DNA from 2 places in the Nocardioides sp. Kera G14 genome. Region 2 is predicted to be linked to the other one. Evidence: riboswitches for the same ligand, from Rfam matches in the RefSeq annotation. Region 2 holds a riboswitch; the other holds the start of a gene.
The links. Region 2 has a riboswitch for cobalamin ahead of cobN (cobaltochelatase subunit CobN). Riboswitches for the same ligand answer to the same signal wherever they lie in the genome.
Positions count from the first base shown of each region.

Region 1: it holds a riboswitch for cobalamin, as region 2 does, so the genes downstream of both, LH076_RS06255 (ribonucleoside-diphosphate reductase subunit alpha) here and cobN (cobaltochelatase subunit CobN) in region 2, are expected to answer to the same signal.

Region 1 covers NZ_CP085839.1:1,258,343-1,262,522, reverse strand. Annotated here, with positions in the region: gene LH076_RS06275 (SDR family NAD(P)-dependent oxidoreductase) at 1-586, opposite strand, end outside; gene LH076_RS06270 (2'-5' RNA ligase family protein) at 642-1,178, shown strand; partial or broken gene LH076_RS06265 (cobyric acid synthase CobQ) at 1,175-1,333, shown strand; gene LH076_RS06260 (bifunctional adenosylcobinamide kinase/adenosylcobinamide-phosphate guanylyltransferase) at 1,384-1,920, shown strand; cobalamin riboswitch at 1,970-2,109, shown strand; gene LH076_RS06255 (ribonucleoside-diphosphate reductase subunit alpha) at 2,163-4,004, shown strand; gene LH076_RS06250 (ribonucleotide-diphosphate reductase subunit beta) at 4,001-4,180, shown strand, end outside.
Region 2 covers NZ_CP085839.1:1,424,835-1,429,014, forward strand. Annotated here, with positions in the region: gene cobN (cobaltochelatase subunit CobN) at 1-1,602, opposite strand, end outside; cobalamin riboswitch at 1,637-1,782, opposite strand; gene LH076_RS07045 (histidine phosphatase family protein) at 1,779-2,357, shown strand; gene cobA (uroporphyrinogen-III C-methyltransferase) at 2,362-3,120, shown strand; gene mobF (MobF family relaxase) at 3,383-4,180, shown strand, end outside.

The DNA of each region.
Region 1 (4,180 bases), 170 kb from region 2:
AGAACTCCGTGTCCGTCGGGCCGGGCATCAGTGAGGTCACGGTGACACCGGTGTCCTTGAGCTCCTCGCGGATGCCCTCGGCGAAGGAGTGGACGAACGCCTTCGAGGCGGCGTACGTCGCGTAGTAGGGCCCCGGGGCCACCGCCGCGATCGAGGACGTGACCAGGATGCGTCCCTCACCGGCGGCGACCATGTCGTGGAGGACGAGCTTGGCGAGATGGACGGTCGAGCGGACGTTGAGGTCGATCAGCCTCAGGTCGTCGACGAGCTCGGTCTGGTCGAAGCGACCGCCGACACCGACGCCGACGTTGAGCATGGCCACCTTCGGCACACCGCGCTTCCGCACCGCCTCGTAGAGGCGGGTCACGCCTTCGGACTCGGCCAGGTCGACCTGGACCGGCAGCGCGGTCCCTGTCGAGCCTGCGTAGGTGGCGGAGAGCTCGGCCGCCACCGCGGTGATCTCCGGTTCATCGGCGGCGATGACCACCTCGTATCCGTGGGTCACCAGCTCCGCGGCCAGCGCCCGTCCGATACCGCTCGACGCTCCCGTGACGACGGCAACCTGCCCCTGCTCGATCGTGGTCATATTCGGGCTGTAGCCAGATTCCGGCGGACTACACGGTGCCGTAGCCTGCGCGATCATGACTGGTCACACGGTGCTCGCGGTGCCGGTGCCCGTCCTCGATGCGGTCGTGCGGGAGCGGACGGCGTTCTACGACGCCAGCTTCGTGTCGACGGACCCCGACTTCGTGCATGCGCACATCACGGTGCTCGCCCCGTGGGTCACGGAGCCGACGCAGCGGGACCTCGAGGTCGTCGGTGACCTCGCGGCGACGGTCGAACCCGTCGAGATCGTGCTCGAGGAGGTGGTCGAGTTCCGGGGCGGCGTCATTCATCTCCGGCCCGAGCCGGACGAGCCCTTCCGCAAGCTCACAGCTGCGCTGACGGCCGCGTTTCCCGACTTCCTGCCGTACGGCGGCGCCTTCCCGGATCCTGTGCCGCACCTGACCCTCGACCACCCCGCGGGCGGCGTCAGGCGTGCTGACGTCGAAGAACGGATGCGGGATCATCTGCCGGTGACCTTCCGCATGGACCGGCTCGACCTGCAGTGGTGGGCCAACGACGACTGCCGGTTGCTGCACCGGTGGCACCTCGGCTCGACCGGCTCCGGCGCGTGAGCGGGCTGCTCGTCGCCGGCACCACGTCGGACGCCGGCAAGTCGGTCGTCACGACCCGTCTCTGTCGCGCCTTCGCCCGTCGGGGCGTGCGGGTGGCGCCGTACAAGGCACAGAACATGTCCACCAACTCGGTGGTGTGCGCCGACCTGGTCGAGGCTCACCTCGACGTCGACGTCCTGCTCACGCTTGCCCGGGAGGGAGTCCGATGAAGGCTGCCCGTGTCTTGGTCACCGGCGGTGTCCGCTCGGGGAAGTCCCGCCATGCCGAATCCCTCCTGCCCGCTGACGCACCGGTGACCTATGTCGCCGCAGGCCCGTCACCCGAGGACGAGAGCGATGCCGACTGGGCCACGCGTGTCCGCGAGCACCGTGACGCACGCCCGGAGCACTGGACGACGCTCGAGACCCGCGACCTCGCAGGCTCGCTGTCGTCAGCCGGGCCCGTGATCGTCGACTGCCTCGGCACCTGGCTCACCGCGTTGCTCGACGAGGACGAGTTGTGGGACGCCCCGGCTGACGTCGCCACCTCCACCGTCCTGGCCGAGGTCTCGCGCGCTGTCGCCGCCCTGGACGCACGGTCGGAGATGACGGTGCTGGTGACCAACGAGGTGGGACTCGGCATCGTGCCGACGTACCGATCGGGACGGCTCTTCCGTGACCTGCTGGGACTGGTCAACCAGCGCGTCGCCGAGCACTGCGACGAGGTGCATCTCGTCGTTGCCGGTCGCGTGCTCGTGCTCTGAGCGCGACACGCCGACGACACGCGGGCCACAACATCTGGTCCCACGTCTGGGATCCGATCCCACATATGGTGCTCCTGCAGCTGAACCAGGGAATCCGGTGAGAGTCCGGGACTGCCCCGCAACGGTGAGCGCGCTCCCCCGCAAGGGAGGCGTGCGAGTCCGATACCTGACAGTGCACCGCGCCCGTCGGGCGTGGTGGTCCGAGGCCTCGAGGGTGGGCTGACGCCAGGCGCCACCTCGCGGTGGCCGTCCCGTCGTCTCCTCTCGAGCAACTCCGAGGGGAGCACCTGTGGAAATCCGCAAACGCAACGGCGACAGCGAGCCCGTTGACGTCACCAAGATCGCCGTCGTCGCCGACACTCTTCAACTCCGGGACGCGGCACTCACAGATGTCCTCGTGCTACCTCGTCGACTCCCCGCGCGACGAGCTCGACTCGATCTACAGCCGGTATGCGCAGATCGCCAAGCTGTCGAAGTTCGCCGGCGGCATCGGCATCTCGTTCTCCCGCGTCCGGGGCCGTGGTGCGCTGATCCGCGGCACCAACGGCGCCTCCAACGGCATCGTGCCGTTCCTCAACACGCTCGACGCATCGGTCGCGGCGGTCAACCAGGGCGGCCGACGCAAGGGGGCCGCGTGTGTGTACCTGGAGTCGTGGCACCCGGACATCGAGGAGTTCCTCGAGCTGCGGGAGAACACGGGTGAGGACGCCCGGCGTACGCACAACCTCAACCTCGCCAACTGGATCCCCGACGAGTTCATGCGCCGCGTGGAGGCGGACGGGGACTGGTCGCTGATCGACCCCGACGTCGCCCCGGAGCTCGTGGACCTGTGGGGGCCGGCGTTCGACGTCCGCTACCGCGCGGTGGAGGCCGCCGGGCAGGTGGTGCGTACGATGAGGGCGCGCGACCTCTACGCGAAGATGATGCGCACGCTCGCCCAGACGGGCAACGGGTGGATGACCTTCAAGGACGCGTCCAACCGCACCTGCAACCAGACGAGTGACGAGCATGTCGGGCCGGGCCATCCGACCGTCCACCTCTCCAACCTGTGCACCGAGATCATCGAGGTCTCGTCGGACTCGGAGACGGCCGTCTGCAACCTGGGGTCGATCAACCTTGCGCAGCATGTGACGAGCGGCGAGCTCGACTGGGAGAAGCTGCGCGACACCGTACGGACGGCGGTGCCGTTCCTCGACCGGGTGATCGACATCAACTACTACCCGTCGGCGGAGTCGGCTGCGTCCAACCCACGCTGGCGTCCCATCGGACTGGGGCTGATGGGCCTGCAGGACGTCTTCTTCGCCCTCGGGCTGTCGTTCGACTCGGCTGAGGCGCTCGAGCTCTCCACCAGGATCCAGGAGGAGATCTACCTGACGGCGCTGGAGGTCTCGGCGTCGCTGGCCGTCCAGCACGGTCCGCATCCCGCGTACGCCGACACCCGGGCGGCGAAGGGGCAGCTGCAGCCGGACCTCTGGGACACGACTCCGACGCAGACCGCCCGGTGGTCCGCTCTTCGCGACAAGGTGGCCGAGACGGGGCTGCGCAACTCGCTGCTGCTGGCGATCGCGCCCACCGCCACGATCGCCTCCATCGCCGGTTGCTACGAGTGCATCGAGCCGCAGGTCTCCAACCTGTTCAAGCGCGAGACGCTGTCGGGTGAGTTCCTCCAGATCAACACGACGCTGGTGCGCGAGCTCAAGACGCGCGGCCTCTGGACCGCGGACGTGCGCGAGCAGATCAAGCGTGCCGAGGGCTCCATCCAGGGCATCTCCGCCATTCCGGAGGACCTCCGGCTGCTCTACCGCACCGCCTGGGAGCTGCCGCAGAAGGCGCTGATCGATCTCGCGGCCGCGCGGTCGCCGTACCTCGACCAGAGCCAGTCGCTCAACCTCTTCATGGCCGGCCCGACCATCGGGAAGCTCTCCTCGATGTACCGCTACGCGTGGCAGCAGGGGCTCAAGACGACGTACTACCTGCGCTCGCGACCTGCGACGCGGATCCAGCAGGCGACCGTGTCGGTCACGGCGGCTGAGGCCGTGGCCTGCTCCCTGGAGAACCCCGAGCACTGTGAGGCCTGCGAATGAACCTTCTCGACCCCGGCATGGACCTCACGCTGCGTCCGATGCGCTACCCGCACTTCTTCGACCGCTTCAAGGACGCGATCAAGAACACCTGGACGGTCGAGGAGATCGACCTGCATACCGATCTCAAGGATCTCGCCAGGATGTCGCCGGCGGAGCGACATCTGATCTCCCGCCTC
Region 2 (4,180 bases):
CATCGAGCCGTGCTTGCCGAGGTGGATGACTGCATGAGCCTCGAAACCACCCTTGTCCTTCGGGGCTTCCAGCCAGCGGTAGGCACCGAGGTAGTGATGGGACGGCGGCAGGTCGGGGTCGTGGTAGATCGCGACCGGGTTCTCGCCGAACCCCCGTGGCGGCTGGATCAGGATGACCACGTTGCCGGCACGGAGCGTGGCGAGCACCAGCTCGCCGTCGTCGTTGACGAAGAGGGACCCGGGCGAGGCACCCCACTTCTCGACCATCGTCTCGCGCAGGTCTTCGGGAAGGTCGGCCCTCCACGCGTCGTACTCCGCCTTCGAGATGCGGACGTGGGCGTCGGTGAGCTGTGCCGAGGTCAGCCACTCCTCGTCCTGCCCGCCGGCGGCGATCAGGGCGTGGATGAGGGCATCGCCGGCCTCGGTGTCGTCGTCGAGATCGAGCAGCGGCAGCACCACGCTGGGAGTGGACGCAGTGTCGGTGCCGAGGTCGTAGCCGGCGTCGCGCAGTCGGCGCAGCAGCCGGATCGCGGAGACGGGCGTGTCGAGACCGACCGCGTTGCCGATCCGGGCGTGCTTGGTGGGGTAGGCCGAGAGGACGAGCGCGAGTCGCTTCTCGGCGTTGGCGGTACGCCGGAGCCGGGCGTGGTTGGCCGCCAGGCGCGCGACGCGGCCCGCCCGCTCGGGGTCGGCGACGTAGTGCGGCAGACCCTGGTCGTCGATCTCCTTGAACGAGAACGGGCCTGCGCTGATCCGGCCGTCGAACTCGGGGATCGCGATCTGGCTGGCGTAGTCCAACGGGCTGACCCCGTCGTCGGAGGCCTCCCACTCGGCGCGGCTGTTCGTCAGGCACAGCCCCTGAAGCACGGGGATGTCGAGGGCAGCCATGCGCTCGACGTCCCACGCCTCGTCGTCCCCGCCGGCGCTCGCCGTGGCCGGCACCGAGCCGCCGGCGGCCAGCACGGTGACGACGAGTGCGTCGAGAGCGCCGAGTGCCTCGTAGAGGTCGTCGGGCGCCGACCGGAGAGACCCAGCGAAGATCGGTACGCCGACGGCATGACCTGTCGCGTCGATCGCATCGGCGAGGGCGTGGGCGAAGTCGGTGTTCCCGCTGGCCTGATGTGCGCGGTAATAGAGGACGCCGACTCGCGGGAGGGCCGCGTCGCTGGCGGTCGGGCGGTCGGCGTACCCCCATGTCGGGATCGTGGCCGGGGGCTCGAAGCCCTCACCGGTGAGCAGGACCGTGTCGGAAAGGAAGGCGTGGAGCTGGGTCAGGTTGGCGGGGCCGCCCTCGGCGAGGTAGCGATGCGCCTCGGCCGCCACGCCCATCGGCACGGTCGACAGCTCCATCAGCTCCGCGCTCGGCTGCTGCTCGCCGCCGAGGATCACCAGTGGTGTCCCGTCCTCACGCACCGCTGAAAGACCGGACCAGAGGTCGTGCGGCGACCCGAGGAGACGTACGACGACCAGGTCGGCGTTCGCGGTGGCGGCGGCCAGGTCCGCGTCGCTGGCCCGGCTCGGGTTGGCCCAGACAAAGTCGGCCTCGCTCGCGCGTGCGGACAGCAGGTCGGTGTCGGACGTGGACAACAGGGCGATGCGCACGGCGCGCTCCTCCTCCGGGGTTCTCGCCCCGTCGATCGGTCGGATAGACCCACGCGGAGTGTCTGGCTTCGTCTCCCTCGGACTGAGGGGAGACATCACAGTGGCGGAACCGCCCCGGAGTCGAACCGGGTTCCTGCCTCGCGGGAATGGGGCCAGCGTACGGGAGAATGCGCGCCATGACGCACCCGGTCTACCTCGTCCGCCACGGGCAGTCGGAGTGGAACGTCCTGCGCCTGACGCAGGGACAGACGCCCCACCCGAGGCTCACCGAACTCGGCAGGGAGCAGGCCGAGTCGGCGGCCCGGCTGATCGCCGACGATCTTGTAGCCGAAGGCGGGTCGGTGAAGCTCATCGTGACTAGCGACCTGGTCCGTGCCGTGGAGACGGCCGAGATCGTCGCTGCACAGCTCGGAGGCGTTATCGCCCACGACGTACGCCTCCGCGAGCAGGGACTCGGCGATCTGGAGGGACGCGGGTACGACGAGACCTGGTCTGCGGCCGAGGCGTTCGACTGGAGCGACCCGACGCTGCCGATCGCGGGCGGGGAATCGCTGATGGATGTCTACGACCGGATGGCCGCTGCTCTCGCTGACCTCGGCTCCCACGGCGTCACGGTTGTGGTCTCGCATGGGGACGCGATCCGCGCTGCGATCGCTCACCTGAACGGAGTCAAGCCACACGAGGCCGACTGGGTCGAGGTGCCCAACGGTGCGGTGGCCCGAATCGACGGAGGGGTCGCCTGGCTTGGACAATGAAGCCATGCCCGGCGCCACCTTCACTCTCGAACCTGCCGACTTCGTCGGCGTGACGCTCGTCGGCGGCGGCCCCGGAGACGCCGACCTCATCACGGTTGCGGGTCTCAAAGCGCTCCTCGCCGCGGACGTCGTCATCACCGACCGGCTCGCGCCGCGAGAGCTGCTGGCGGACCTGCCGCCGACCGTCGAGCTGATCGACGTTGCGAAGGTGCCCCGTAGCCGGTTCACCGCCCAGGAGGACATCAACGGTCTCCTGATCGACCGTGCGCATCAGGGCAAACGTGTGGTGCGGCTCAAGGGCGGCGACAACTACGTCTTCGGCCGCGGCTTCGAAGAAGTCCTCGCACTCCAGGAGGCCGGCGTTCCCGTCCGCGTGATCCCCGGCCTGTCCTCGTCGATCGCCGTGCCAGCGCTCGCCGGCATCCCCGTCACCCATCGTGGTGTCGTCCACGAGTTCACCGTCATCTCCGGCCACATCCCACCCGGCCATCCAGACAGCCTCGTCGACTGGTCCGCCGTCGCGCGGATGCGCGGCACCGTCGTCCTCCTGATGGCGGTGGAGAATGCCGTCGCGATCGCCGAGGCCCTCGTCGCCGGCGGCCGCTCGACCGATCTGCCCGCCGCGGTCGTCGCGGACGGATCGCTTCCGACCGAGCGCGTCGTCCGCACAACCCTCGGTCACCTCGGCAAGGCGATCGAGGCGGAGGGGATCCGCCCGCCGGCGATCATCGTGATCGGCGTGGTCGCCAGCCTCGGCCACTGACGACCCACCTCGACCGCCCGCTTCCCGACTGTTCAACGGCAACCAACCACTGCCGTCGACATCCCTGTTTCCGCAGGTCAGACATCCTGCGACACGCAGCTCACACCCTTGTTCAGAGCTCGGCACGCATGCTACGAAGGTTCGTAGATGGGTCGCCCGACGGGGCGGCCCACGAGTCATTTTCGGGACAGTCGTTGATTGTTGTTGGCTCTCGTAGTCAGCTTCTGCGACGGCGCCAAGGGGACCGCTCGGGGTGGTCGGGATGCATGGCGGGGTCAAGTTCTATCGGGGCTCAGCGAAGGCAGCGCGCGCCTACGTCGAGTCCGACCATTCCCGTGCTGATGACTACTACCTGGCCGAGGGCAGCGGGCTGGCGATCCGCTACGTCGCCGAGCCCGGCTCAGCGCCCCGGAACGCCGGCGACCTCGACGCCGGTGGCTATGAGCGGTGGGTCGCCGGGATCGACGTCGAGTCCGGGCTGCCGAAGGGGCGGGTGCGGGAGGACGCGAACGCGTTGCGGTTCGTCGAGGTCACCGTCAACGGCCCGAAGACGTGGTCGCTGGCCGCGGCGTTGCATCCGGAGATCTCGGCGGCGCTGGATGCGGCGCAGGGCCGGGCGGCGGAGCAGATCATCGCGTGGACGGCCGAGCATGCGACGACCCGCGTTGGCCCCCGGGGCGGGCAGGTGCAGGTCCCGGTGACGCAGGTCGAGGCGGCGGTGATCCGGCACTACACCTCGCGTGCGGGTGATCCGCACCGGCACCTCCATCTTCAGATCAATGCGCGGGTGTTCGCCGAGGGGAAGTGGCGCGGCCTGCACTCGGTCGGGTTCCGCGACATGGTCGCGGCGATCAACGGCATCGGGCACGCCGCGGTCGCCACCGATCCCGAGTTCCGGGCCGCACTCGCGGCGCACGGCTTCACGATGGACTCGGCTGATGGCGAGTTGACCGAGTTGACGCCGTACGTTGGCAGATTCTCCGCGCGTGCGGCGCAGATCGGCCGCAACATCGCCCGCTACGAGGCCGAGTGGCGGGCCGCTCATCCGGGCGAGGAGCCC